Regions from separate parts of the Lysinibacillus sp. FSL M8-0134 genome, predicted to be linked through region 1. Evidence: a T-box and tRNA genes for the amino acid it is inferred to sense, from the RefSeq annotation. Region 1 holds a T-box; the other holds one or more tRNA genes.

What was found. The T-box of region 1 lies ahead of alaS (alanine--tRNA ligase). A T-box ahead of a tRNA ligase gene usually reads a tRNA of that ligase, here a tRNA-Ala.
Region 2: it has a tRNA-Ala gene. The T-box ahead of alaS (alanine--tRNA ligase) is inferred to sense a tRNA for this amino acid. The anticodon was not compared.

The regions. Positions count from the first base shown of each region.
Region 1 covers NZ_JBBPAJ010000001.1:2,969,284-2,984,728, reverse strand. Annotated here, with positions in the region: gene MKY49_RS15290 (magnesium transporter CorA family protein) at 1-858, shown strand, start outside; T-box leader at 927-1,142, shown strand; gene alaS (alanine--tRNA ligase) at 1,258-3,918, shown strand; gene MKY49_RS15280 (IreB family regulatory phosphoprotein) at 4,007-4,273, shown strand; gene ruvX (Holliday junction resolvase RuvX) at 4,276-4,692, shown strand; gene MKY49_RS15270 (DUF1292 domain-containing protein) at 4,711-5,019, shown strand; gene MKY49_RS15265 (DUF1292 domain-containing protein) at 5,636-6,166, shown strand; gene mltG (endolytic transglycosylase MltG) at 6,315-7,442, shown strand; gene MKY49_RS15255 (O-methyltransferase) at 7,726-8,358, shown strand; gene MKY49_RS15250 (peptidase U32 family protein) at 8,364-9,296, shown strand; gene MKY49_RS15245 (peptidase U32 family protein) at 9,311-10,591, shown strand; gene udk (uridine kinase) at 10,591-11,229, shown strand; gene greA (transcription elongation factor GreA) at 11,405-11,893, shown strand; gene MKY49_RS15230 (YrrS family protein) at 12,050-12,715, shown strand; gene mtnN (5'-methylthioadenosine/S-adenosylhomocysteine nucleosidase) at 12,775-13,467, shown strand; gene MKY49_RS15220 (5'-methylthioadenosine nucleosidase) at 13,535-13,675, shown strand; gene sigK (RNA polymerase sporulation sigma factor SigK) at 13,805-14,512, opposite strand; gene pssA (CDP-diacylglycerol--serine O-phosphatidyltransferase) at 14,599-15,099, opposite strand; gene MKY49_RS15205 (phosphatidylserine decarboxylase) at 15,236-15,445, shown strand, end outside.
Region 2 covers NZ_JBBPAJ010000001.1:52,784-68,228, reverse strand. Annotated here, with positions in the region: gene aceA (isocitrate lyase) at 1-938, opposite strand, end outside; gene MKY49_RS00385 (LytTR family DNA-binding domain-containing protein) at 1,152-1,823, shown strand; rRNA gene rrf (5S ribosomal RNA) at 1,868-1,983, opposite strand; rRNA gene MKY49_RS00375 (23S ribosomal RNA) at 2,172-5,099, opposite strand; tRNA gene MKY49_RS00370 (tRNA-Ala) at 5,187-5,262, opposite strand; tRNA gene MKY49_RS00365 (tRNA-Ile) at 5,275-5,351, opposite strand; rRNA gene MKY49_RS00360 (16S ribosomal RNA) at 5,446-6,997, opposite strand; tRNA gene MKY49_RS00355 (tRNA-Ala) at 7,141-7,216, opposite strand; tRNA gene MKY49_RS00350 (tRNA-Pro) at 7,231-7,307, opposite strand; tRNA gene MKY49_RS00345 (tRNA-Arg) at 7,318-7,394, opposite strand; tRNA gene MKY49_RS00340 (tRNA-Leu) at 7,402-7,490, opposite strand; tRNA gene MKY49_RS00335 (tRNA-Gly) at 7,496-7,570, opposite strand; tRNA gene MKY49_RS00330 (tRNA-Leu) at 7,607-7,691, opposite strand; tRNA gene MKY49_RS00325 (tRNA-Lys) at 7,709-7,784, opposite strand; tRNA gene MKY49_RS00320 (tRNA-Thr) at 7,792-7,867, opposite strand; tRNA gene MKY49_RS00315 (tRNA-Val) at 7,871-7,946, opposite strand; rRNA gene rrf (5S ribosomal RNA) at 7,957-8,072, opposite strand; rRNA gene MKY49_RS00305 (23S ribosomal RNA) at 8,183-11,110, opposite strand; rRNA gene MKY49_RS00300 (16S ribosomal RNA) at 11,291-12,842, opposite strand; gene MKY49_RS00295 (hypothetical protein) at 13,581-13,862, opposite strand; gene lysS (lysine--tRNA ligase) at 14,059-15,445, opposite strand, start outside.

The DNA.
Region 1 (15,445 bases):
TTATATGCTTATCGATATAATGAATTAAATAATATAGCAGATGTCTTTGGCTTTCATCCACTAGCAGTGGAAGATTGCTTACATGAAGGATCACGTCCTAAAATGGATAACTATGGTGATTATAAATTTTTTGTTTTCCATGCGCCTATCTACAATGAAAAAAGTAACAATGAAATTACAACTGTTGAGTTAAATATTTTTATGGGGCCAAATTATGTAGTCACTGTTCATAAACAGAAATTACAATGGCTTGGTCATATGGAAAAGGTTTGCTTCAATAGTTCAACGTATATGGAAAAAGGCACTGATTTTTTACTGCATACGATTATTGATGGAATTACAGATGAGTATTTTCCGGTATTAGAGCGCATCCGAGCACGCATTGATGAACTGGAAGAGGAAATTTATGATTATCAACCAAAAGTCGTTACCGAGGAATTTCTTGCGCTGAAGCGGAACATTATTTTAATTCGCCAAGCTATTATGCCGCAAAGAAGAATTTTTTCAACTATGAATGGTCAATGGAAATTTGACATTCAAGAAGATAATATTCCATTCTATAAAGATTTAAATGACCATTTAGAACGTCTTGTTGATTCTACGGAGACCTATCGTGATTTAGTCAACAGTACGCTAGATACGTATTTTTCAATTATTAGTGGGAAATCTATTGAAAAACTAAACTTATTAACGGTAATCTCGACGATTATGTTACCACTTTCTGTGATTACTAGCTTTTTTGGTATGAATGTACCTTTACCTTATCAAGACTCGCCGATTACAACAATTACGATCAGTGCCTTCTTAGTGTTATTTACATGGGGCATGTGGGTCTACTTCAAAAAAATGATTGCATAGCTATCGTTTGTTATACTAGTACTAATTGACAGCACAACAAATTTTTTTTATAATTTTCGATAGAAAAAGTAAAAACGATGATGGAGACAGTACGTATTTGTATGTGAAAAGAAAGGGATTTCTAGGCTGAAAAAATCCTCACAACAGCAAATGCCGAAAGCTACTCCAGAGTGCAGCTAATCCCTGCCGTTCACTGACGTTACAAGTGCTAAAGAGGTAAGTAAGAGCGTTTACTTACAACTAGGGTGGTACCGCGAGACAAATGACAAGTCCTCGTCCCTTTTTTGGGGATGAGGGCTTTTTTTATTTTCTTCGGTAGAACCTTAAAGGTGTAATTCATGTAGATTGCAGGATTCATATCGTGATTTTACAATATAAAAAATAGGAGGAATTTATCCAATGAAAGCAGTAGATATTCGCCGAATGTATTTGGAATTTTTTAAAGAAAAGGGGCATCATCATGAGCCATCAGCACCTCTTGTGCCAATAAATGATCCATCATTACTTTGGATTAACTCTGGTGTTGCGACACTTAAACCGTATTTTGATGGTCGTGTCATTCCTGATAATCCACGTATTACAAACGCACAAAAATCAATACGTACAAATGATATTGAGAATGTTGGGAAAACGGCTCGTCACCATACGTTCTTTGAAATGCTTGGAAACTTCTCTATTGGTGACTACTTCAAAAAAGAGGCTATTCATTATGCATGGGAGTTTTTAACAGATAAGAAGTGGATGGGCTTTGATCCAGAATTATTATCGATTACAATTCACCCTGAAGATCAAGAAGCTTATGATGTGTGGCATCAAGAAATTGGTATTCCAGAAGAACGTTTAATTCGTTTAGAAGGGAACTTCTGGGATATCGGAGAAGGTCCATCTGGTCCGAACTCAGAGATTTTTTATGATCGTGGCGTAGAATACGGCTCAGATGAAAATGACCCTGAGATGTACCCAGGTGGGGAGAATGAACGTTATCTTGAAATTTGGAACCTTGTGTTTTCTCAATTTAACCATAATCCTGATGGCACTTACACGCCACTACCAAAACAAAATATTGATACAGGTATGGGCTTAGAGCGTATTGTATCCGTTGTTCAAAATGTACCAACGAACTTTGATACAGATTTATTTATGCCAATTATTGAAAAAATCGAGGAATTTGCTAACCGTCAATATAAACGTCCGTCCGAAGTAGACTTAAATGAAATTTTCGGCTCAGAGGAAGATATTAATACACCATTTAAAGTGATTGCAGACCATATTCGTACAGTAGCATTCGCAATTGGTGATGGAGCACTTCCTTCAAACGAAGGCCGTGGCTATGTACTTCGTCGCTTATTACGTCGTGCTGTTCGTTATGCAAAACAAATTGGTATTGAAAAACCATTTATGTTTGAATTAGTGCCAACTGTGGGTAAAATTATGGAAGACTTCTATCCAGAGGTAACGGAAAAATGTGAATTTATTCAACGCGTTATTAAAAATGAAGAACTTCGTTTCCATGAAACATTAGATGGAGGTCTTGCTATCTTTAATGAAGTAGTTGAATCACAAAAAGCAGCAGGCCATGATTATATTCCAGGTGCAGATGCTTTCCGTTTATATGATACTTATGGCTTCCCTATCGAATTAACAGAGGAATACGCAGAGGAAGTAGGCATGAAAGTTGATCATGATGGTTTCGAGGCGGCGATGGAAGAGCAACGTGAGCGCGCTCGTGCAGCACGTCAAGATGTTGATTCCATGCAAGTACAAAATGAGGTATTAGCAAACTTAACAGTTGCAAGTGAATTTGTTGGCTATGATACGTTAACAGCTAATACTGAAATTGCTGCAATGATCGTCAATGGCCAAGTTTCCAAAGTAGCTTCAGAAGGTCAAGAAGCATTAGTCATTTTAGCTAAAACACCTTTCTACGCTGAAATGGGCGGTCAAATTGCCGACAGCGGTACAATTTCAAATGATAGCTTTACTGCTGTAGTAAAAGATGTTCAAAAAGCACCAAATGGGCAACCACTTCATACTGTAGTAGTTGAATCTGGTGAAATGCATGTAGAAGATGCAGTGCAAGCAGTAGTAAATCGTGATGACCGTAATTTAATTATTAAAAACCATACAGCAACACATATTATGCAACGTGCATTAAAAGATGTGTTAGGCGACCATGTTAACCAAGCTGGTTCTTATGTAGGTCCTGACCGTTTACGTTTTGACTTCTCACACTTTGGTCAAGTCACAAAAGAAGAGTTACAACAAATCGAACGTATTGTAAATGAAAAAGTGTGGGATGATATAGAGGTCATTATTGAAGAAAAAGCTATAGATGAAGCGAAAGCAATGGGTGCAATGGCATTGTTCGGTGAAAAATATGGTGATGTTGTTCGTGTAGTTTCAATCGGGGATTATTCTATTGAGCTATGTGGTGGTATTCATGTAAAACGTTCTTCTGAAATCGGCTTCTTCAAAATTGTTTCAGAAGGTGGTATTGGTGCAGGGACTCGCCGTATTGAAGCTGTTACAGGTAAAGTTGCTTATGAAGCGGTTAAAGAAGAAGAGGCTCTTTTAAATGAAGCAGCTGCATTATTAAAAGCAAACCCTAAAGATATCGTAACGAAAGTTCAGGCATTACAAGCTGACTATAAAGAATTACAACGTGAAAATGAAGCTTTATCGCAAAAAATCGCTAATGCTCAAGCAGGAGCTATTGTTGATGCAGCACAGACAATTGGAGATGTGACGGTTCTATCTACAAAAGTAGAAGCGAAGGATAACAATCAACTGCGTCAAATGATGGATGACCTGAAAGCGAAAATGCCAAAAGCAGTTATCGTACTTGGCGCTGTTGATGGCGAAAAAGTAATGCTATGTGCAGGTGTTTCCAAAGAATTAGTTGGTGGCAATTACCATGCAGGGAATATTGTGAAAATGGTCGCAGAAGCATGTGGTGGTAAAGGTGGCGGTCGTCCAGATATGGCGATGGCAGGTGCAAAAGATGCTTCAAAACTTGATGAAGCACTACTTTCTGTGTATGATTATGTTAAATCCATTTAATTAATTCACCAAAACATGTTATAATAAAGAGAAATTGGAGATGAGCTTGTTTGCACATCTCCTTATTTCTGAAAGCGAGGTGCTGGTCATGAGTTCATTTGATCAAACGATGAAATTTAATTTTCCAGAAGAATCAATGGAACAGGAAGTCAAGCAGGTAATGTTGAAAGTACATTCTTCATTAGAGGAAAAGGGATATAATCCTATCAATCAGATTGTTGGTTACTTACTTTCTGGTGATCCGGCGTATATTCCTCGCCATCAGGATGCTCGTAATTTAATTCGCAAGCTTGAGCGTGACGAAATTCTAGAAGAGCTTGTTAAATTTTATATCAAAAAGAATAACGAGGACTAGAAATGAGAATTATGGGATTAGACGTTGGGTCAAAAACCGTAGGCGTTGCTGTAAGTGATGCACTCGGTTGGACCGCCCAAGGTATTGAAACCGTAAAAATTGATGAAGCGAATGGTGAGTTCGGCATTGAACGTATCGCCGAGCTAGTAAAGGAATACACTATAACAGAATTTGTTGTAGGTTTTCCGAAAAACATGAATAATACGGTTGGACCGCGTGGAGAGGCTTCTGAGAACTATAAAAAGCTATTAGAAGAACATTTCTCACTACCGGTCAAATTATGGGATGAACGTCTAACAACGATGGCTGCTGAACGTATGTTAATCGAGGCGGACGTGAGTCGCAAAAAGCGTAAGCAGGTCATTGATAAAATGGCAGCAGTGATGATTTTACAAGGCTACTTAGATAGCAAAAATTAATTGATGAGGTGACAATACATGGCACAAGAGCATAACCATGAAGAAGAATTACACGTTCAACACATTACAGTGATTGACGAGAACGGAAATGAGCAGCTTTGTGAAGTGATTCACGTTCATGAATCTCCAGAGTTTGGGAAATCATACGTATTTTACTCAATGGTAGGCGCAGAAGAAGATGAAGATGGTTCAGTTGAAATTTTCGTATCTTCATTCGTACCTTCTGAAAATGGTGAAGATGGTGAATTAACACCAATCGAAACTGAAGCAGAGTGGGATATGGTAGAGGACGTTTTAAACGCTTTAGAGGATGAATACGAAGACTAATCTTCTTACTTAAAGCTTGGAACAAGGAGCGCAACTTGCAGTCCTTGTTCCTTTTTTATTGGGGTCTATTTTATAGGGGTGCGGAAAACCTTAAATATGTGAATCCGATTGTGTTTAGAGAGTAGAAAGGTTGTTAATGATAAATGAGATTGCTTATAAACTGGCAGGGTTCGCTTAAGAATAGAGGATAAGCGCTCATGTATTGGCAAGAGCCGCTCGCAAATTGAGGATAGGAGCTCATAAACAGGCTGAAGCTGCTCGCAAGTGAATGGTAAGCGCTCATAAACTAGTTGTAGCCGCTCGGAAGTGAATGGTAAGCGCTCATAAACTAGTTGTAGCCGCTCGCAAGTGAGTAGAAAGCGCTCATAAACAGGCTGAAGCCTCTCGGAAGTGAAGGGTAAGTGCTCATAAACAGGCTGAAGCCGCTCGGAAGTGAAGGGTAAGCGCTCAAACATAGGCAGGCCCCGCTCGCAAGCAGAGTGAAACTGCTCAAAAGGTAATCCCCAATCCTACCTAGATATAGGATGAAAGCATTTAAAAAGTAACTAACTTAATTAAGAAAACAAAAAAATACTCAATAACATGACAATAAACTGTCATAAAAGGAGGAAATCGAATGAATGAAGAAACGCAAGAATTTATGATAATCGGAAAAGATGGGAAGGAACAACGCTGCCATGTGGTCTTTACATTTGATGCAGAAGACAAGTCCTATGTGTTATTTTCAATTTTAGATGAGAGTGGTCAAGAAATCCCAGGTGATCTTTCAGCGATGACATTTGATTATGATGACAATAGTGGTGAGATGATAAATTTACAACCTGTTGAAACAGATGCGGAGTGGGAAATGATTAATGAAGTGGTGTTAACACTTCTTGATGAGTTTGAGGAAGATGAACCACAACTTATTACGGTGACAGAGGAAGACGGGACAGATCATGTTTGTGAGGTTATTCATACGTTTTCATCTGAGCAATTTGGCAAATCGTATGTTTTATATGTTCAAGCGACGGATGAACCTATTGACGAACGAGATATATTTGCTGCACAATATATTGCTGGAAACGATGGACAAATTGAAGAATTGTTGCCGATTGAGACGGATGAAGAGTGGGAATTTGTTGAGGAAGTATTAAATACTTTATAGTTTGAACGATTTCTTTAAGCTCAAAAATCTGCTAACAATGATTGTTGGCAGATTTTTTACATATGTAATTTCTCCTGAATTGTCGATTTCTGTTTGTCGTGAAAGTTGATTTCTAGTATGATAATGTTTAGTGATAGGGGGGAAACCCGTGGATAACGGTTCTAAAAAACAAGAAATGTTTTCAAAAATGCAAGAAAGAAAATCTGAGGTAAAAGTTGTGAGAAAAATCGTTGCAATTATTGCCGTTGTTTTCGTGCTTATAATAGGTGTAGTGGGATTATTTGGGTACAACTATGTAAAGGGTGCATTAAAACCACTTGATCCTAATGCAACAAAAACAATAGCAGTAGAAGTACCAATAGGTTCGAGTTTAACCTCCATTTCTACATTACTAGAGAAAAAAGGTGTCATTAAAGATGCACGTGTTTTTAAATACTATGCTAAATTTAAAAATGAATCTCAATTCCAGGCAGGAAATTATGATTTAACACAGGCAATGACATTTGATGAACTCATTGAAAGCTTGAAAACAGGGAAAGTATATCGTAAGCCAGTCTTTACGATGACTGTTCCGGAAGGCTTAACACTTGAGCAAATTGGTAAGGTAATTGAAAAGAAAACACCATACACACAAAAAGAATTTATGGATCTTGTGACAAGTGAAGAATTTGTGCAACAAATGATGGCAAACTATCCTGAGCTTGTAACAGATGCTGTGTTAGCAGATAACATTCGCTATGACTTAGAGGGCTATCTATACCCAGCGACCTATTCTTACTTTGAAGAAAAACCATCTTTACAAGCAATCGTAGAAGAGATGATAGCAGCCACAAATAATGTGGTTAAGAACTATCATGATGTTTTAGCAGAAAAACAAATGTCAGTTCATCAACTATTAACGTTTGCTTCATTATTGGAGGAGGAAGCTACTGCTCAAACAGATCGAGAGACAATAGCAAGCGTCTTCTATAATCGTATTAACGAAGGAATGCCTTTACAAACAGACCCAACTGTTTTATATGCACTTGGAGATCATAAAGATCGTGTTCTATTTGAGGACTTAGAAGTCGATAATGCCTATAATACTTACAAAAATAAAGGCCTACCACCTGGACCAATAGCTGGTGCTGGTAAGACTTCGATTGAGGCTACCTTGAACCCAAGTCAAACAGATTATTTCTATTTCTTAGCAGATAAAGAGGGTGTCAACCACTTCTCGAAAACTTATGATGAACATTTACAGAAAATAGCAAAATATTTACAAAAAGAAGAGTAAGCTTATGTAAAGCTTAAAAGCATATAGCAAACAGATGGATAGAAGGAAAGAAAAATAGCTTTCCTTCTATTTTCATGCTATTATAAAGTGTGATTTTTGATCAATCCGTTCATTTATGCGGGACAAATATGCGTGGTGGCAATTGTTTGCATATCTAAACAATTGCTCATTTTTGTATGGCAAAGTACCAAGACATCACGTTTGGTCTTTTTCTTTTTGTTGATAAATGATGAAGTACAGACAACAGCAAAATGCTTGTTGCTTTTTAAATGAGGGTGAAACAATGGAATTATCAGATGCATATATACAATCATTTATACAGCCACGTAATGAATTGCTTTTAGAAATGGAAGCATATGCGGAGGAGAATCATGTACCGATAATGCAACTAGCAGGGATTGATGCATTAAATCAACTGTTACGTATTCAAAATCCGTCAAAAATTTTAGAGATTGGCACGGCAATTGGTTATTCTGCTATTCGAATGGCGGAGGCCTTGCCTGACGTCCATATTGTTACAATTGAACGTGATGTAGAGCGTGTAACAAGGGCGAAAGCCTATATTGAACGTTCAACCGTATCACAACGAATTACGGTCATTGAAGGTGATGCTTTAGAGGTGGACGATGAGGCCATTCACACGACATTCGATGCTGTTTTTATCGATGCCGCAAAGGGACAATACCAACGCTTTTTTGAAAAATATGCCCCTTTAGTAAAATCAGGTGGAGTTTTGTATATCGATAATATGTACATGCATGGGTTGTCTGATTTAGATTTGAAGGATGTTCCACGTCGTAAGCGGACAATGATTCGCAATTTAAAAAACTTCACAGATTGGATCATGAAGCACCCGGATTATACAAGTGCTTTTTTACCAGTCGGTGACGGTTTATTACTATGCTTGAAGAGGTGACTACTATGAAAAAACCGGAATTGCTTGTGACACCACAATCAGTAGAACATATAAAAGCATTATTAGAAGCTGGAGCAGATGCTTTTGTCATTGGTGAACAACAATTTGGTCTACGTCTAGCAGGGGAGTTCTCTGTTGCTGAAGTGGAAGAAGCAACGAAGCTTATTCACGCAGCAGGTAAAAAGGTTTATGTTGCGGTCAATGCACTATTCCATAATGAGAAACTAGACGCACTTGCTGACTATTTAAAAGAAATGCAACGTATCGGAGTGGATCGTTTAATTTACGGGGATCCAGCGGTATTAATTATTCGTCGTGAGCAGGGCGTTACAATTCCATTACATTGGAACCCAGAGACAACTGCTACAAACTGGTTTACAGCGAACTATTGGGGAAAACGTGGTGCAACTCGTGCCGTGTTAGCACGTGAGCTTTCTCTTGATGAAGTATTAGAAATTAAAGAAAATGCCGAGGTGGAAATTGAGGTACAAGTACATGGTATGACTTGTATGTTCCAATCTAAACGTCCTTTACTTGGTCATTATTTCTTATACCAAGATAAAGTAATGGCTATTGAAAATCGTCAAGAAAATCGCAATATGTTCCTACATGATGATGAGCGAAATAATAAATATCCAATTTACGAAGATGTGAATGGAACACATATTTTCAGTCCAAATGATATGTGTATTATTGATGAGCTGGCCGAATTATTTGAAGGTGGCATTGATGCTCTGAAAATTGAAGGTGTTCTACAAACGGCTGACTATGTCGTAACGGTAACAGAAGCCTATCGTCAAGCTATTGATGCGTATTTTGATGAATCCGAAGAAGCGTATGAAGAGATAAAAGATGCTTTATTAGCAAAAATTGAAGATATTCAACCAGCCATTAGACCATTAGATACAGGCTTTATCTTCAAGGAAACAGTTTACTAGGAGGGGGCAATAACATGGCATTAGCGTTAGAACAAAATGACAAAATCCGTGAGATTGTCGACGGTAAACGTGTCATTACTAAAAAACCAGAGCTACTTGCCCCAGCAGGTAGCTTAGAAAAATTAAAAGTCGCTGTTCATTATGGAGCAGATGCAGTATTTATCGGTGGACGAGAGTTTGGTCTTCGTTCCAATGCAGATAACTTCTCGATTGAGGAAATGCGTGAGGGTGTGGAGTTTGCCAATAAATACGGCGCAAAAATTTATGTGACAACAAACATTTTTGCCCACAATGAAAATATGGATGGCTTAGAGCGTTACCTAAAGGATATTGAATCAGCAGGCGTAACAGGTATTATCGTAGCGGATCCGCTGATTATCGAAACATGCCGTACAGCAGCACCTAAGCTAGAAATTCACCTTTCAACACAGCAATCGCTATCTAACTGGAAGGCAGTACAGTACTGGAAAGAAGAAGGCTTACATCGTGTCGTTTTAGCACGTGAGGTAGGCGGCGAAGAAATGAAGCTAATGAAGGAAAAGGTTGATATTGAAATCGAGGCCTTTGTTCATGGTGCAATGTGTATTGCCTATTCTGGTCGCTGTGTTCTGTCCAATCATATGACTGCGCGTGATTCCAACCGTGGTGGTTGCTGCCAATCATGTCGTTGGGACTATGATTTATACGAATTAGAAGATGGTGAAGAAAAAGCACTTTTCGATGATAATCATGCACCATTTGCTATGAGCCCAAAAGATTTAAAATTAATCGAAGCAATTCCTCATATGATTGAGCTTGGCATCGACTCTTTAAAAGTTGAAGGTCGTATGAAGTCCATTCACTATGTAGCGACAGTTGTTTCAGTTTATCGTAGAGTAATTGATGCCTATTGTGCTGATCCAGATAACTTTAAAATTAAACGAGAATGGCTTGAAGAGCTAGATAAATGTGCAAATCGTGATACAGCTGAAGCATTCTTCCATGATGCACCTGGCTTCGAAGAGCAAATGTTTGGTTTGCATGGTCGTAAAACAACGTATGAATTTGCTGGTTTGATCTTAGATCATGATCCAGAGACAAAAATTGTTACAATGCAGCAACGTAATTATTTTAAACCAGGTGATGAAGTGGAGTTCTTTGGACCTGAAATCGAGAACTTCCGAATGACAATGGGAGAAATATGGGATGAGGATGGCAATAGCCTAGATGCAGCCCGTCATCCATTACAAATTGTTAAATTTAAATGTGAGACACCATTAAAGCCGCATAACATGATGCGAAAGGAGAATAACTAATGGCAGTAAAGCGTCCAGTTGTCATCGGAATCGCTGGTGGTTCATGCTCAGGGAAAACGAGTGTGACACGTGCTATTTATGATGTTTTTCGCGATCATTCAGTTGTTGTCATTGAACAAGACTTTTATTATAAAGATCAGAGTCATTTAACATTTGAAGAGCGCCTAGGAACTAACTATGACCATCCGTTAGCTTTTGATAACGATTTATTAATTGAGCACATAAAAAAACTTTTAGTGCGTCAACCAATTGAAAAACCTGTTTACGATTACGTGCAGCATACGAGAGCACAAGAAGTCATTCATGTTGAGCCAGTGGATGTTATTATACTAGAAGGTATTCTAGTGCTAGAGGATGCTGATTTACGTGATTTAATGGATATTAAGTTATTTGTGGATACAGACTCGGATTTACGAATTATTCGTCGTATCATGCGTGATATTAAAGAGCGTGGACGTACAACAGATTCAGTAATTGAGCAGTATCTATCGGCGGTTCGACCTATGCATAATTTATTTATTGAACCAACAAAACGCTATGCTGATATCATTATTCCAGAAGGTGGGGATAATGAGGTAGCAATTGATTTAATGGTCACGAAAATTAAAACTATTCTTGAAACCGACAACGTATTGTAATAAGATAGAGTGGTATTGACAATATTTTCATGCATATTTTAAAAAGGTATGCATACTATTAGGTCAAAGCGTAATTTGAAAACGTTTAAAAATAATAAAATTCGATTAAGTGCAATTTCCAAGCATTTAGTCGAGTTTTATGTTTTTATATTGAAGAAACAAGGAGTGAAGGACTTTGGCAAATGAAAAACAGTACCCTATGACAGCTGAGGGGAAACGTAAATTAGAAGAAGAATTAGTAAAATTAGAAACTGAAACACGTAAAGAAATCGTTGAACGTATTAAAATAGCACGTGATTTTGGAGATCTTTCTGAAAACGCTGAGTATGATTCAGCAAAAGAAGAACAAGCCTTTTTAGAAGGTCGTATTTCTACATTAAAATCAATGATTCGTAACGCAGTCATTATTTCTGAGGATGAGACAGATAACAGTGTAGTATCACTTGGGAAAACGGTTACATTTGTAGAAATTATTAATGGTAAACCTTCGACAGAAGAAGAATCTTATACAATTGTTGGTTCAGCAGAGGCAGATCCTATGGAATTCCGTATCTCAAATGAATCACCAATTGCTAAAGGTCTACTAGGCCGCGCTGAAGGCGAAGAAGTAGTTGTTCAAACACCTGGTGGCGAAATGAAAGTAAAAATTATTTCTATTAAATAATGTTAACATGTACAAGCAGTTGGCCATTCTTTCCAAGAGAGGCTAACTGCTTTTACCATTATTTGATTATCAGGCTTCCTAGTAATTTAGTGAGTATAATTATTTTGCAAGTGCTGTCGAACTTGATAGAATATTTGCTAGAGAGGGGGAGACATTATGAGTGAACGACAAACTCGAAGTAGTCGTCATTTGCAGCCATCTCGTAATAAAAAGCTAGATAAACTATTGAATGTTTTAATTGGCGTTGTGGTCGTACTTATTATTATCACAGCAACCTATGTGTTTAAATGGCAAGATGATGCAGATCAAGCAGTAAAAGATGAGCCAGCTCAAGAGGAAAAGAGCGGTGATAAAGAAAAAGAAGTGGACAAAGAGCCTGCGAATGAAGAGGATAAAGATCTTGCTGTCGACGAAGAAAAACCTTCACAGGAAGAGGAAGAAGCGGAATCTGAGACATCACAAGAGGAGCAAGGTACACCTGAGGAATCGACTTCAGATAATCCTATTGTAGACAAGGTCATCACGAATAAAAACTGGCAGCCAACACCTACAACACAAACAGGCCAGCATGTGTCTTCATATGACGATACGTCTGTAGACTGGGCTGAAAAAGTAGCAACAGTTTCTACTGTGACAGGTATCGACCAAAGCAATATGATCATCTGGCGTATGCAAAATAATGGTGGTCCTAATTCAGCCATTGCAACGGTTTCAAGTAAAGATAAATCCCAAATGTACCGTGTCAGCATGGAATGGGTTGACAATGAAGGCTGGTTGCCTGTGAAGCTAGAGCAACTGAACACATTAGAAGGCGCCTATTGACGAAAATCACTCTTTTGATTATTTTTAATAGAGTTGATAAAGAAGGGAAGTAACAGTTCATGAAAATTGCAGTAATTGGCGCAATGGAAGAGGAAGTAGAGCTACTAAGAGCAGCATTAAACGATGCACAAAGTACAATCATCGCAGGTAGTGAATATACAACAGGAACTTATGAGGGTAAGGAAGTCGTGTTATTAAAAAGTGGTATTGGTAAGGTGAATGCTGCCATGTCTACGACAATACTTTTACATGAGTTTAAGCCAGATGTTGTCATTAATACAGGATCTGCAGGTGGGTATGATGAAGCTCTTGAGGTTGGCGCTGTAGTCATTTCCGATGAAGTTCGTCATCATGATGTAGATGTCACTATTTTCGGCTATGAAATCGGACAAATGGCTGGTATGCCGGCAGCCTATAAATCAGATGAACAATTGATGAAAGTAGCTGAAGAGGCTGTTAAGGCGGTTGGAGAGCATCAGTATGGTATTGGATTAATTTGCTCTGGGGATGCTTTTATGAATGATCCTGAACGCGTAGAAGCTGTTCGTCGTCATTTCCCTCAAATGAAGGCTGTAGAAATGGAAGCAGCAGCGGTTGCACAAGTGTGTTATCAATTTGCGACACCTTTTGTTGTCATTCGTGCGCTATCAGACATTGCTGGGAAAGAATCGAATATTAGCTTTGATGAGTTTTTACCAGTTGCTGCAAAGCATTCGACACAAGTAGTATTAAAAGCCATTGCCTCACTATAAACTACACAAAATGGTCAAAATGTGCTGATTTTTCTGTGAGAAAAATCACAGTTAGAATAAAGGACAAATGCTACACTTTAGACTAATCAATCTCTTCATAATAGAATGGGAGGCATTCACGATGTTATTTCTAACAGCGGGTGTAGTCATTTTAACAACTTTAATCGGCACACTGATTTCAGCAGAACTATCAGAATCAGCACATTAATAGTATGTATGACGGAAAAGCTCCTTTGCGACATAGTCATGTCGCAAGGGGCTTTTTTCTATGCCATGAAATAGGCACATCTTCCGCCAAAGAAGCATTGAATTTTTCTATTGTCCATTTTACAATAAATTATTCAACCGACTTTTGGTCTCGTTTGTACAGTTGGTAGAGTTTAATAAGTGCTCGTTTTTCAATGCGAGATACATAGCTTCGTGAAATATTTAATCGAGCAGCAATTTCCTTTTGTGTAAGTGCATCCTGTTGATTTAAGCCATATCGCAGTGTTACAATTTCAAGTTCGCGTTCATCAAGCATATGCAAATAATGATATAACTGTGCTACATGCTCTTTATGCTCCAACTTCTCTGTTGCACTTTCTTCATCACATTGAAGTAAATCACGAATTTGCAGTGCATTTCCGTCTTTATCAGTTCCGATAGGCTCAAACAAAGAAACGTCTTTCTGAACCTTTTTTTGTGTCCGTAGATGCATTAAAATTTCATTTTCAATACAACGAGCTGCATATGTGGCGAGTCGTGTTTTTTTGTCAGGGGTATAGCTCTCTACTGCTTTCATTAGACCGATTGTTCCTATGGAAATGTAATCATCGAGTTGCTCATGTTTTGGATGGAATTTTTTAACGACGTGCGCGACAAGCCTCATATTACGTTCGATCAGATCAAGACGCGCTTGCTCATCGCCACCTAAAAATCGTTCAATACAAGCAGCTTCCTCTTCTTTTGAAAAGGGTTTATGGAATGTTTGCCCCTTTAAGTAGCCAAGCAACGCAGGGATCTCAAGCCATAACTGCAACATTGATGTGAAAATTCCGCTCATTGAATGATTTCATCCTTTCCCCATTTTTCGACAGTATATGTTTAAAAGCTGTGGGAAATGAAAAAAGTGCAACAGCAAATGCGCTGTTACACTTTTTTTAACGTAAATGTACTAATCATTAGTAAAGCTAAAATGGGAAAAAGGAAAAGATAAAATGCCGGATGGAACGTATTGGCCGCGAAATACGTTAAAGTTAAGAACGTACCTGCAGCTGTAATAGGTAAACCTGTGAAATAACCATTCGCTTCACTAATATTGAAGCGAGCTAAACGCATCGCACCACAGACGATAAATAATACGGCCATCATCATGCCGGCAAAACCAAAATCAACTAGAACAACTTCATACATTAGTAATGCAGGCGCCACGCCAAATGATATAATATCACTCATAGAATCTAATTGTTTACCTAGCTCTGACACTTGTCCGAGCGCTCTCGCTACCTTACCATCGTAGCGATCAAGAAGAGCTGCAATAAAGATAAACAAGACACTATAGCTATAGTATTCATGTAAAGTGGCCATAATAGCCGCGCCTCCAAAGGACATATTACTAATTGTGATGAAGTTAGCTGCGTGCGATTTCATTTTCTTAACCGTGGTATCCACCAACTTGTGATAAAAAAACAAGGGGGATCACTCCTTTGCACTTAAGATATTGTACCATTATACTTCGAATGCGAAAAAATTGACAGTCTAAATTAATGGATAGGGGTTTTACTGAATGAAAGAAAAACTATATCAACGCTTGATAGAACTAACGAATGGTAAGCAATCTTCCCATCTTTTGCAGACAATTGCAAAAGCGAAGTGGAGTAAACGTATAATTCCAAGCTACATGAAGTTATACGATATTAACCTTGAAGAAGTTTCAAAAAAACAACAACAATTTTCATGTTTACATGATTTTTTTACAAGAGAACTGCTAGAAGAT
Region 2 (15,445 bases), 2.9 Mb from region 1:
GAGCAATTGTACGCAAGCATTTTACCTGGGAATTCAGCATGAATTGCTTCAGCAAATTCACGAGCTTCCTCAAGTGATGGTTTGGAAGTCTCACACCAAATTAAATCTGCATATGGTGCGTAAGCTAATCCACGAGCAATTGCTTGTTTAATACCAGCTTTTGTACGGAAGAAACCTTCTGGTGTACGTTCACCAGTTATGAACTCCGCATCACGTGGGTCAATATCTGAAGTAACCATATCTGCAGCATCTGCATCCGTACGAGCAATTAAAATTGTATCTACACCCATAACATCTGTTGCTAATCGAGCAGCAATTAAATTACGGATAGCATTTTGTGTTGGAAGTAAAACTTTACCGCCTAGATGCCCACATTTCTTTTCTGACGCTAATTGATCTTCTAAGTGAACACCAGCAGCCCCAGCTTCAATCATGCCCTTTACAAGTTCAAACACGTTTAGAGGACCACCAAAACCTGCTTCTGCATCTGCGACGATTGGTGCGAACCAATCAAATTGATCGACACGACCTTCAGCATGATCAATTTGATCGGCGCGTTGTAGTGCTTGATTGATACGTTTTACTACTGCTGGTACAGAGTTAGCAGGGTATAAAGATTGATCAGGATACATTTGTCCAGAAAGGTTTGCATCCGCAGCTACTTGCCAGCCTGATAGATAAATAGCCTTTAATCCGGCTTTTACTTGTTGCACTGCCTGATTACCCGTTAATGCCCCCAATGCATTAATAAACGGTTCCTCATGTAACGAATTCCAAAGTCTAGTAGCGCCTTTTTGGGCTAATGTTTGTTCAAGTACAATTGTGCCCTGTAATTTAACAACCTCTTCAGCTGAATATGTGCGCTCAATACCAGCCCAGCGTGGGTTTTCAGCCCATTGTTTTTCTAAAGCTTCGATTCTTTCTTGACGAGTTGACATATTGAAATTCCACCTTCCCTTTTGTGTACAATATACTCTGTTAAAAAACTTTTAATTCACTGTTCCATAACAGGTTTATTTGTTGTAAATTAATATATAACAGAGTGTTTAAATTTTCACTATTTTTTGATAAAATATCGGAATTTCAGGATAAAACTACCTTTTTAAACGATGAAATTTGGAAGGCTGTTTACAAACAAGGGGGATGTTACAATGAACAATGAGGTAAATTCATTTGCAAAAGATATTTCACAACAATATATTTTAATGATGCAAGACTGGGTACCAGCCGATTCATCCTTTGCAATTGCAGTTGATAATTCTTATATTTACTTTCACTCAGGCCATCAAAATATTCATCTAGAGATCGGACAACAAGTGATGCCAGGGAGTATTGCGGAGCAAGTGCTACGGACTCAGAAAAAAACAGATGCCATATTAGATAATTCCTTATTCGATACGCCATATTACGGTATGGGTTATCCAATATACATTGATCATAAACCAGCTGCACTGGTCGTTGTCTTACCGTCCACCTTCACCAAGAAAAAAACTGAACCATTTCAGTTTTTAACAGGAAAGCAGGAGGAGGAATGGAAGCCAGTAGCAATCGATAGAATATCTCATATAGAAAGCTTGCAGAAAAAAACATGGTTTTATGTAGAAAAAGAACAGTTTAAAACGAATATTACACTCAAAGAACTTCAATTAAGATTACCGACCTACTTTATTCGCATTCATCGTTCCTATATTGTAAATATTTATTTTATAAAAAAAATGGCACGAGACCTAACATCAAACTTTATTGTTACATTAATTGACGGAAGTGAATTACCTGTGAGCCAATCATATATTAATAATCTTAGAAGTGCTCTTGAATTTTAAGGTATCAAAAAAGACCAGAGAAAATATTCTCTGGTCTTTTAATTGCCTAGCGACGTCCTACTCTCACAGGGGGAAGCCCCCAACTACCATCGGCGCTAAAGAGCTTAACTTCCGTGTTCGGTATGGGAACGGGTGTGACCTCTTTGCCATCATCACTAGACTATGTTCGACCTTCAATACACGGCGTATTACTGCGTCAGCTGCTCTCGCTCAATCAGTCACGTACAATAGTACGCTCCCTCAATCACTCGATTGCTTCCTTGTTCTACTTGTGTCTTGAAGCTCTCATTTTTGAAAGTATTGTTCTTTCAAAACTGGATAAACGGCGCATTGACTGCTTCAAACAATTTGGTTAAGTCCTCGATCGATTAGTATTCGTCAGCTCCATGTGTCACCACACTTCCACCTCGAACCTATCTACCTCATCGTCTTTGAGGGATCTTACTTACTTGCGTAATGGGAAATCTCATCTTGAGGGGGGCTTCATGCTTAGATGCTTTCAGCACTTATCCCGTCCACACATAGCTACCCAGCGATGCCTTTGGCAAGACAACTGGTACACCAGCGGTGTGTCCATCCCGGTCCTCTCGTACTAAGGACAGCTCCTCTCAAATTTCCTACGCCCACGACGGATAGGGACCGAACTGTCTCACGACGTTCTGAACCCAGCTCGCGTACCGCTTTAATGGGCGAACAGCCCAACCCTTGGGACCGACTACAGCCCCAGGATGCGATGAGCCGACATCGAGGTGCCAAACCTCCCCGTCGATGTGGACTCTTGGGGGAGATAAGCCTGTTATCCCCGGGGTAGCTTTTATCCGTTGAGCGATGGCCCTTCCATGCGGAACCACCGGATCACTAAGCCCGTCTTTCGACCCTGCTCGACTTGTAGGTCTCGCAGTCAAGCTCCCTTGTGCCTTTACACTCTACGAATGATTTCCAACCATTCTGAGGGAACCTTTGGGCGCCTCCGTTACCTTTTAGGAGGCGACCGCCCCAGTCAAACTGTCCGCCTGACACTGTCTCCTGCCCCGCTAAGGGGCATGGGTTAGAATTTCAATACAACCAGGGTAGTATCCCACCGACGCCTCCTTCGAAGCTGGCGCTCCGAGATCTCTGGCTCCTACCTATCCTGTACAAGTTGTACCAAAATTCAATATCAGGCTACAGTAAAGCTCCACGGGGTCTTTCCGTCCTGTCGCGGGTAACCTGCATCTTCACAGGTACTATAATTTCACCGAGTCTCTCGTTGAGACAGTGCCCAGATCGTTACGCCTTTCGTGCGGGTCGGAACTTACCCGACAAGGAATTTCGCTACCTTAGGACCGTTATAGTTACGGCCGCCGTTTACTGGGGCTTCAATTCGCAGCTTCGCTTGCGCTAACCACTCCTCTTAACCTTCCAGCACCGGGCAGGCGTCAGCCCCTATACGTCACCTTACGGTTTTGCAGAGACCTGTGTTTTTGCTAAACAGTCGCCTGGGCCTATTCACTGCGGCTCTCATGCGCTTGCACGCTCAAGAGCACCCCTTCTCCCGAAGTTACGGGGTCATTTTGCCGAGTTCCTTAACGAGAGTTCTCTCGCACACCTTAGGATTCTCTCCTCGACTACCTGTGTCGGTTTGCGGTACGGGCACCTCTCACCTCGATAGAGGCTTTTCTTGGCAGTGTGAAATCAGGAACTTCGTCCATACGGACTCGCCATCACAGCTCAACGTTACAGTGTGCGGATTTGCCTACACACACGCCTTACTGCTTGGACGCGCATAACCAACAGCGCGCTTACCCTATCCTACTGCGTCCCCCCATTTCTCAAACGGTGAGGAGGTGGTACAGGAATATCAACCTGTTGTCCATCGCCTACGCCTGTCGGCCTCGGCTTAGGTCCCGACTAACCCTGAGCGGACGAGCCTTCCTCAGGAAACCTTAGTCATACGGTGGACGGGATTCTCACCCGTCTTTCGCTACTCATACCGGCATTCTCACTTCTAAGCGCTCCACCAGTCCTTCCGGTCTGACTTCAACGCACTTAGAACGCTCTCCTACCACTGACATCGTAGATGTCAATCCACAGCTTCGGTGAATCGTTTAGCCCCGATACATTTTCGGCGCAGCGTCACTCGACCAGTGAGCTATTACGCACTCTTTAAATGATGGCTGCTTCTAAGCCAACATCCTGGTTGTCTGTGCAACGCCACATCCTTTTCCACTTAACGATTACTTTGGGACCTTAGCTGGTGGTCTGGGCTGTTTCCCTTTTGACTACGGATCTTATCACTCGCAGTCTGACTCCCGTGTATAAATATCTGGCATTCGGAGTTTGTCTGAATTCGGTAAACCGGGATGGCCCCCTAGTCCAAACAGTGCTCTACCTCCAGTATTCTCATCACGAGGCTAGCCCTAAAGCTATTTCGGAGAGAACCAGCTATCTCCAAGTTCGATTGGAATTTCTCCGCTACCCACACCTCATCCCCGCACTTTTCAACGTGCGTGGGTTCGGGCCTCCAGTAAGTGTTACCTTACCTTCACCCTGGACATGGGTAGATCACCTGGTTTCGGGTCTACGACCACGTACTATTTCGCCCTATTCAGACTCGCTTTCGCTGCGGCTCCGCCTTCTAAAGCTTAACCTCGCACGTAATCGTAACTCGCCGGTTCATTCTACAAAAGGCACGCTATCACCCATTAACGGGCTCTAACTACTTGTAGGCACACGGTTTCAGGATCTCTTTCACTCCCCTTCCGGGGTGCTTTTCACCTTTCCCTCACGGTACTGGTTCACTATCGGTCACTAGGTAGTATTTAGCCTTGGGAGATGGTCCTCCCGGATTCCGACGGAATTTCACGTGTTCCGCCGTACTCAGGATCCACTCAGGAGAGAACGAACTTTCGACTACAGGGCTTTTACCTGCTCTGGCGGACCTTTCCAAGTCGCTTCATCTAACTCGCTCTTTTGTAACTCCGTATAGAGTGTCCTACAACCCCAAGAGGCAAGCCTCTTGGTTTGGGCTCTTCCCGTTTCGCTCGCCGCTACTCAGGGAATCGATTTTTCTTTCTCTTCCTCCAGGTACTTAGATGTTTCAGTTCCCTGGGTCTGCCTTCAAGACGCTATGTATTCACGTCAAGATACTACGCGATTAAACGTAGTGGGTTCCCCCATTCGGAAATCTCCGGATCAAAGCTCACTTACAGCTCCCCGAAGCATATCGGTGTTAGTGCCGTCCTTCTTCGGCTCCTAGTGCCAAGGCATTCGCCGTGCGCCCTTAATAACTTAACCAAGTTATTAAGCCTATAAAAAACTTAAAAAATAAATGTGTTTGTTACAATTTCAATGTCGTTTTATCCAGTTTTCAAAGAACAAAATTGGTGGAGCCTAGCGGGATCGAACCGCTGACCTCCTGCGTGCAAGGCAGGCGCTCTCCCAGCTGAGCTAAGGCCCCAAGAGGTATATATGGTGGGCCTAAATGGACTCGAACCATCGACCTCACGCTTATCAGGCGTGCGCTCTAACCAGCTGAGCTATAGGCCCTCTTGGAAGTTTTATAATATTTCATAAACCTTCAAAACTGAACGCAAAACGTAATCTTACAAACCCTAGGTTTGTATTCCGAAATAATCCTTAGAAAGGAGGTGATCCAGCCGCACCTTCCGATACGGCTACCTTGTTACGACTTCACCCCAATCATCTATCCCACCTTCGGCGGCTGGCTCCAAAAGGTTACCTCACCGACTTCGGGTGTTACAAACTCTCGTGGTGTGACGGGCGGTGTGTACAAGGCCCGGGAACGTATTCACCGCGGCATGCTGATCCGCGATTACTAGCGATTCCGGCTTCATGTAGGCGAGTTGCAGCCTACAATCCGAACTGAGAACGACTTTATCGGATTAGCTCCCTCTCGCGAGTTGGCAACCGTTTGTATCGTCCATTGTAGCACGTGTGTAGCCCAGGTCATAAGGGGCATGATGATTTGACGTCATCCCCACCTTCCTCCGGTTTGTCACCGGCAGTCACCTTAGAGTGCCCAACTAAATGATGGCAACTAAGATCAAGGGTTGCGCTCGTTGCGGGACTTAACCCAACATCTCACGACACGAGCTGACGACAACCATGCACCACCTGTCACCGTTGCCCCCGAAGGGGAAACTATATCTCTACAGTGGTCAACGGGATGTCAAGACCTGGTAAGGTTCTTCGCGTTGCTTCGAATTAAACCACATGCTCCACCGCTTGTGCGGGCCCCCGTCAATTCCTTTGAGTTTCAGTCTTGCGACCGTACTCCCCAGGCGGAGTGCTTAATGCGTTAGCTGCAGCACTAAGGGGCGGAAACCCCCTAACACTTAGCACTCATCGTTTACGGCGTGGACTACCAGGGTATCTAATCCTGTTTGCTCCCCACGCTTTCGCGCCTCAGCGTCAGTTACAGACCAGAAAGTCGCCTTCGCCACTGGTGTTCCTCCAAATCTCTACGCATTTCACCGCTACACTTGGAATTCCACTTTCCTCTTCTGCACTCAAGTCCCCCAGTTTCCAATGACCCTCCACGGTTGAGCCGTGGGCTTTCACATCAGACTTAAAGGACCGCCTGCGCGCGCTTTACGCCCAATAATTCCGGACAACGCTTGCCACCTACGTATTACCGCGGCTGCTGGCACGTAGTTAGCCGTGGCTTTCTAATAAGGTACCGTCAAGGTACAGCCAGTTACTACTGTACTTGTTCTTCCCTTACAACAGAGTTTTACGATCCGAAAACCTTCTTCACTCACGCGGCGTTGCTCCATCAGGCTTTCGCCCATTGTGGAAGATTCCCTACTGCTGCCTCCCGTAGGAGTCTGGGCCGTGTCTCAGTCCCAGTGTGGCCGATCACCCTCTCAGGTCGGCTACGCATCGTCGCCTTGGTGAGCCGTTACCTCACCAACTAGCTAATGCGCCGCGGGCCCATCTTATAGCGACAGCCGAAACCGTCTTTCAGTGTTCCACCATGAGGTGGAACAGATTATTCGGTATTAGCCCCGGTTTCCCGGAGTTATCCCAAACTATAAGGTAGGTTGCCCACGTGTTACTCACCCGTCCGCCGCTAACGTCAAAGGAGCAAGCTCCTTCTCTGTTCGCTCGACTTGCATGTATTAGGCACGCCGCCAGCGTTCGTCCTGAGCCAGGATCAAACTCTCCATAAAAGAAATTTGATTAGCTCAAATTGTTTTGCTGGCATCAATTTTGATGTCCAAAATTTTGTTTCGTTCACTAGCCGAAACTAGTTACTTAAAACTTTATTGATTACGTTTTGCTTGTTCAGTTTTCAAGGTTCATTTAATTGAATTGGTGGAGCCTAGCGGGATCGAACCGCTGACCTCCTGCGTGCAAGGCAGGCGCTCTCCCAGCTGAGCTAAGGCCCCATAAATTTAGGAAATGGTCGGGAAGACAGGATTCGAACCTGCGACCCCTTGGTCCCAAACCAAGTGCTCTACCAAGCTGAGCTACTTCCCGTTCGTTCTTTTGGCGCGCCCGACAGGAGTCGAACCCATAACCTTCTGATCCGTAGTCAGACGCTCTATCCAATTGAGCTACGGGCGCATAATAATGGTGCCGAGGACCGGAATCGAACCGGTACGGTAGTCACCTACCGCAGGATTTTAAGTCCTGTGCGTCTGCCAGTTCCGCCACCCCGGCACATTTGGAGCGGAAGACGAGGTTCGAACTCGCGACCCCCACCTTGGCAAGGTGGTGTTCTACCACTGAACTACTTCCGCATGTGCATAAGTTTTTTTATCTGGCAATGAAAATAATGGTGCGGGTGAAGGGAGTCGAACCCCCACGCCTTGCGGCGCTAGATCCTAAGTCTAGTGCGTCTGCCAATTCCGCCACACCCGCTTATTATTATTTCAAAATGGTGAGCCATGAAGGACTCGAACCTTCGACCCTCTGATTAAAAGTCAGATGCTCTACCAACTGAGCTAATGGCTCGAAAAAATGGTGCCGGCTATAGGAATCGAACCCACGACCTACTGATTACAAGTCAGTTGCTCTACCTGCTGAGCTAAACCGGCATATGGTGGAGGATGACGGGCTCGAACCGCCGACCCCCTGCTTGTAAGGCAGGTGCTCTCCCAGCTGAGCTAATCCTCCTGGGTATTATGCCTAGCGACGTCCTACTCTCACAGGGGGAAGCCCCCAACTACCATCGGCGCTAAAGAGCTTAACTTCCGTGTTCGGTATGGGAACGGGTGTGACCTCTTTGCCATCATCACTAGACTATTTGAAAGACAACACCTATTATAACATATTTTATCAAAATTACAAGTATATTATAATATTTTATTCTTTCAAAACTGGATAAACGTGCATTGACTGCTTCAAACAATTTGGTTAAGTCCTCGATCGATTAGTATTCGTCAGCTCCATGTGTCACCACACTTCCACCTCGAACCTATCTACCTCATCGTCTTTGAGGGATCTTACTTACTTGCGTAATGGGAAATCTCATCTTGAGGGGGGCTTCATGCTTAGATGCTTTCAGCACTTATCCCGTCCACACATAGCTACCCAGCGATGCCTTTGGCAAGACAACTGGTACACCAGCGGTGTGTCCATCCCGGTCCTCTCGTACTAAGGACAGCTCCTCTCAAATTTCCTACGCCCACGACGGATAGGGACCGAACTGTCTCACGACGTTCTGAACCCAGCTCGCGTACCGCTTTAATGGGCGAACAGCCCAACCCTTGGGACCGACTACAGCCCCAGGATGCGATGAGCCGACATCGAGGTGCCAAACCTCCCCGTCGATGTGGACTCTTGGGGGAGATAAGCCTGTTATCCCCGGGGTAGCTTTTATCCGTTGAGCGATGGCCCTTCCATGCGGAACCACCGGATCACTAAGCCCGTCTTTCGACCCTGCTCGACTTGTAGGTCTCGCAGTCAAGCTCCCTTGTGCCTTTACACTCTACGAATGATTTCCAACCATTCTGAGGGAACCTTTGGGCGCCTCCGTTACCTTTTAGGAGGCGACCGCCCCAGTCAAACTGTCCGCCTGACACTGTCTCCTGCCCCGCTAAGGGGCATGGGTTAGAATTTCAATACAACCAGGGTAGTATCCCACCGACGCCTCCTTCGAAGCTGGCGCTCCGAGATCTCTGGCTCCTACCTATCCTGTACAAGTTGTACCAAAATTCAATATCAGGCTACAGTAAAGCTCCACGGGGTCTTTCCGTCCTGTCGCGGGTAACCTGCATCTTCACAGGTACTATAATTTCACCGAGTCTCTCGTTGAGACAGTGCCCAGATCGTTACGCCTTTCGTGCGGGTCGGAACTTACCCGACAAGGAATTTCGCTACCTTAGGACCGTTATAGTTACGGCCGCCGTTTACTGGGGCTTCAATTCGCAGCTTCGCTTGCGCTAACCACTCCTCTTAACCTTCCAGCACCGGGCAGGCGTCAGCCCCTATACGTCACCTTACGGTTTTGCAGAGACCTGTGTTTTTGCTAAACAGTCGCCTGGGCCTATTCACTGCGGCTCTCATGCGCTTGCACGCTCAAGAGCACCCCTTCTCCCGAAGTTACGGGGTCATTTTGCCGAGTTCCTTAACGAGAGTTCTCTCGCACACCTTAGGATTCTCTCCTCGACTACCTGTGTCGGTTTGCGGTACGGGCACCTCTCACCTCGATAGAGGCTTTTCTTGGCAGTGTGAAATCAGGAACTTCGTCCATACGGACTCGCCATCACAGCTCAACGTTACAGTGTGCGGATTTGCCTACACACACGCCTTACTGCTTGGACGCGCATAACCAACAGCGCGCTTACCCTATCCTACTGCGTCCCCCCATTTCTCAAACGGTGAGGAGGTGGTACAGGAATATCAACCTGTTGTCCATCGCCTACGCCTGTCGGCCTCGGCTTAGGTCCCGACTAACCCTGAGCGGACGAGCCTTCCTCAGGAAACCTTAGTCATACGGTGGACGGGATTCTCACCCGTCTTTCGCTACTCATACCGGCATTCTCACTTCTAAGCGCTCCACCAGTCCTTCCGGTCTGACTTCAACGCACTTAGAACGCTCTCCTACCACTGACATCGTAGATGTCAATCCACAGCTTCGGTGAATCGTTTAGCCCCGATACATTTTCGGCGCAGCGTCACTCGACCAGTGAGCTATTACGCACTCTTTAAATGATGGCTGCTTCTAAGCCAACATCCTGGTTGTCTGTGCAACGCCACATCCTTTTCCACTTAACGATTACTTTGGGACCTTAGCTGGTGGTCTGGGCTGTTTCCCTTTTGACTACGGATCTTATCACTCGCAGTCTGACTCCCGTGTATAAATATCTGGCATTCGGAGTTTGTCTGAATTCGGTAAACCGGGATGGCCCCCTAGTCCAAACAGTGCTCTACCTCCAGTATTCTCATCACGAGGCTAGCCCTAAAGCTATTTCGGAGAGAACCAGCTATCTCCAAGTTCGATTGGAATTTCTCCGCTACCCACACCTCATCCCCGCACTTTTCAACGTGCGTGGGTTCGGGCCTCCAGTAAGTGTTACCTTACCTTCACCCTGGACATGGGTAGATCACCTGGTTTCGGGTCTACGACCACGTACTATTTCGCCCTATTCAGACTCGCTTTCGCTGCGGCTCCGCCTTCTAAAGCTTAACCTTGCACGTAATCGTAACTCGCCGGTTCATTCTACAAAAGGCACGCTATCACCCATTAACGGGCTCTAACTACTTGTAGGCACACGGTTTCAGGATCTCTTTCACTCCCCTTCCGGGGTGCTTTTCACCTTTCCCTCACGGTACTGGTTCACTATCGGTCACTAGGTAGTATTTAGCCTTGGGAGATGGTCCTCCCGGATTCCGACGGAATTTCACGTGTTCCGCCGTACTCAGGATCCACTCAGGAGAGAACGAACTTTCGACTACAGGGCTTTTACCTGCTCTGGCGGACCTTTCCAAGTCGCTTCATCTAACTCGCTCTTTTGTAACTCCGTATAGAGTGTCCTACAACCCCAAGAGGCAAGCCTCTTGGTTTGGGCTCTTCCCGTTTCGCTCGCCGCTACTCAGGGAATCGATTTTTCTTTCTCTTCCTCCAGGTACTTAGATGTTTCAGTTCCCTGGGTCTGCCTTCAAGACGCTATGTATTCACGTCAAGATACTACGCGATTAAACGTAGTGGGTTCCCCCATTCGGAAATCTCCGGATCAAAGCTCACTTACAGCTCCCCGAAGCATATCGGTGTTAGTGCCGTCCTTCTTCGGCTCCTAGTGCCAAGGCATTCGCCGTGCGCCCTTAATAACTTAACCAAGTTATTAAGCCTATAAAAAACTTAAAAAATAAATGTGTTTGTTACAATTTCAATGTCGTTTTATCCAGTTTTCAAAGAACAAGTTTTGAAGTATTTCATTCGGAAGAATGAACCTTCAAAACTGAACGCAAAACGTAATCTTACAAACCCAAGGTTTGTATTCCGAAATAATCCTTAGAAAGGAGGTGATCCAGCCGCACCTTCCGATACGGCTACCTTGTTACGACTTCACCCCAATCATCTATCCCACCTTCGGCGGCTGGCTCCAAAAGGTTACCTCACCGACTTCGGGTGTTACAAACTCTCGTGGTGTGACGGGCGGTGTGTACAAGGCCCGGGAACGTATTCACCGCGGCATGCTGATCCGCGATTACTAGCGATTCCGGCTTCATGTAGGCGAGTTGCAGCCTACAATCCGAACTGAGAACGACTTTATCGGATTAGCTCCCTCTCGCGAGTTGGCAACCGTTTGTATCGTCCATTGTAGCACGTGTGTAGCCCAGGTCATAAGGGGCATGATGATTTGACGTCATCCCCACCTTCCTCCGGTTTGTCACCGGCAGTCACCTTAGAGTGCCCAACTAAATGATGGCAACTAAGATCAAGGGTTGCGCTCGTTGCGGGACTTAACCCAACATCTCACGACACGAGCTGACGACAACCATGCACCACCTGTCACCGTTGCCCCCGAAGGGGAAACTATATCTCTACAGTGGTCAACGGGATGTCAAGACCTGGTAAGGTTCTTCGCGTTGCTTCGAATTAAACCACATGCTCCACCGCTTGTGCGGGCCCCCGTCAATTCCTTTGAGTTTCAGTCTTGCGACCGTACTCCCCAGGCGGAGTGCTTAATGCGTTAGCTGCAGCACTAAGGGGCGGAAACCCCCTAACACTTAGCACTCATCGTTTACGGCGTGGACTACCAGGGTATCTAATCCTGTTTGCTCCCCACGCTTTCGCGCCTCAGCGTCAGTTACAGACCAGAAAGTCGCCTTCGCCACTGGTGTTCCTCCAAATCTCTACGCATTTCACCGCTACACTTGGAATTCCACTTTCCTCTTCTGCACTCAAGTCCCCCAGTTTCCAATGACCCTCCACGGTTGAGCCGTGGGCTTTCACATCAGACTTAAAGGACCGCCTGCGCGCGCTTTACGCCCAATAATTCCGGACAACGCTTGCCACCTACGTATTACCGCGGCTGCTGGCACGTAGTTAGCCGTGGCTTTCTAATAAGGTACCGTCAAGGTACAGCCAGTTACTACTGTACTTGTTCTTCCCTTACAACAGAGTTTTACGATCCGAAAACCTTCTTCACTCACGCGGCGTTGCTCCATCAGGCTTTCGCCCATTGTGGAAGATTCCCTACTGCTGCCTCCCGTAGGAGTCTGGGCCGTGTCTCAGTCCCAGTGTGGCCGATCACCCTCTCAGGTCGGCTACGCATCGTCGCCTTGGTGAGCCGTTACCTCACCAACTAGCTAATGCGCCGCGGGCCCATCTTATAGCGACAGCCGAAACCGTCTTTCAGTGTTCCACCATGAGGTGGAACAGATTATTCGGTATTAGCCCCGGTTTCCCGGAGTTATCCCAAACTATAAGGTAGGTTGCCCACGTGTTACTCACCCGTCCGCCGCTAACGTCAAAGGAGCAAGCTCCTTCTCTGTTCGCTCGACTTGCATGTATTAGGCACGCCGCCAGCGTTCGTCCTGAGCCAGGATCAAACTCTCCATAAAAGAAATTTGATTAGCTCAAATTGTTTTGCTGGCATCAATTTTGATGTCCAAAATTTTGTTTTGTTCACTAGCCGAAACTAGTTACTTAAAACTTTATTGATTACGTTTTGCTTGTTCAGTTTTCAAGGTTCATTTTGTTAACCATCTCATCGACAGCAACTTTTAAATTATAACATATTTCGTTTTTCGTTGTCAACATCTTTTTTAAAAAGTTTTTAAGTCCGAAGAGACAACTCTTAAACTATATCATAATCATTTTCGTAAGTCAACATCTTTTTCATCTAAATTTCTTTGATGTTGTTTTCTTGCATCGTCTTAACGACAAGTAATAATTTATCATGTTAACTTAGACATCGCAAGTGTTTTTTTAAACAAAATCTACTTTATTTAAAAATAACGAATTAATAAGCTATTTTACGCATTTACGAGAATACGAAAATTATATATTCTCCTTTGCCCACTTAATTATTTGTTTTACTATACATCTCTTTCTTTCAAATCACAACATTTTATCCTACTATTTTTCAAATCAAAAGTGCATTACAGTTTACTATATAAGAAAACCTCTAGAAAACTAAAGGCTTTCGATAGAGCAAATGTTATTGTGTCGTTCATTTCATACAAACTTTTTTCATTCAAGGCAACAACGTATTTACATGTACACGTTTTATATGTACCGTATCGAAAATAAGCGCTAAAGTGCTTTTACTACACTTTAGCGCTTATTTCTATTATGTCCTATTTTAAATCGTCACTTTGAGGATCAACTATATTTAAGCACCATAAGAAATTATCCCAAGCGGAATACCAGCCACTGAAAATTTCCGACGAATCATCCCAACGCACGTCGAATTTCTTCTGACCGTCTATCTCCACTAAATATAATGTAAGGTTTTCGTCTTTCTTAGCCACTACTAATTTCATACCATGCTCAAGTTCTTCTTCAGTAAATGGAACATCAGAAACTGATCGTAATTGTGCCTGTTCAAACACTTGTTTGTTAATAATTTTGTAATTCATTATAAGCCCCCAATAAAATACTTCTTTTTTTACTTAGTAATTTAAAAAACATAGAACTATAAAAGTATAACCTAAATTTAATCAACCTTTAAACAACTTAATTTTTTTCAAAGCATAAAAAAAGAGAACCCACTTATCCCGTGAATTCTCCTCTTTATTTATTTCTTTTGTTTTATTGCTCTATGAAAAAAACCAACTACTTTGTAATATGGCGCATTGTTGGGAACAATAATACGTCACGAATTGATGGTGAATTTGTAAGGAGCATAATTAAACGGTCAATACCGATTCCTAAACCACCTGTTGGAGGCATACCGTATTCCAACGCTTCAATGAAATCATTGTCCATTTCATGTGCCTCATCGTTACCTGCCGCTTTTTCTGCTAATTGTGCTTCAAAACGTTGGCGTTGGTCGATAGGATCATTTAGCTCTGTGAAGGCATTTGCATGCTCACGACGAACGATAAATAACTCAAAGCGATCTGTGAAACGCTCGTCCTCTGGATTTTTCTTCGCTAGAGGAGAGATTTCTACTGGGTGGCCATATACAAATGTAGGTTGTACAAGTGTCTCTTCTACCTTTTGTTCAAAGAATTCATTGATAATATGACCTACTTCATGAACATCTTTTACTTCTACTCCATGCTCTTTAGCAAGTGTTTGAGCTTGTTCTTTTGTCATTGGCTGCCAGAAGTCCACACCAGTTGCCTCTTTTACAGCGTCTACCATATGAACTCGTTTCCATCCTACTGCAAGGTTGATCTCATCTTCTCCATATTGAACCGTTGTTGTACCAAGCACTTCTTGAGCAACATGTGCAATAAGGTTTTCAGTTAGAGACATGATATCTTGATAATCAGCATATGCTTCATATAGCTCAATCATTGTAAACTCTGGATTGTGACGTGTAGAGATTCCTTCGTTACGGAACACACGACCAATTTCGTAAACCTTTTCTAAACCACCAACTATTAAACGTTTTAAATGCAATTCGATGGCGATTCGCATATATAATTCCATATCAAGTGCATTATGATGCGTAATAAATGGACGAGCAGCTGCGCCACCAGCAATTGTATGAAGCATTGGTGTTTCTACTTCTAAATATCCAGCGTTATCTAAATAATTTCGGATTGCACGGATAATTTTAGAACGAGTGATAAACGTTTTTTTGCTATCTTCATTTGTCATTAGATCTAAATAACGTTGGCGATAACGTTGCTCAACATCCTGTAAGCCGTGGAATTTCTCCGGCATAGGACGTAAAGCTTTTGTAAGGAATGTGAAGTCCTCAGCTTTTACTGAAAGCTCTCCAACTTGCGTACGGAATACATTTCCACGTACACCTACGATATCCCCTAAGTCAGCCTGTTTAAACAACTCATATGCTTCTTCACCTACATGATCTTGGCGAACATAAATTTGGATTTGTCCTGCTAAATCTTGAATATGGGCAAAACCAGCTTTTCCTTTACCGCGTTTCGTCATAATACGTCCCGCAATAATCACCTCTTGAAGGTTTTCTTCAAGTTGTTCTTTTGTTTGGTCTGCAAATTGTTCACGTACTTCTGCAGATAAATGT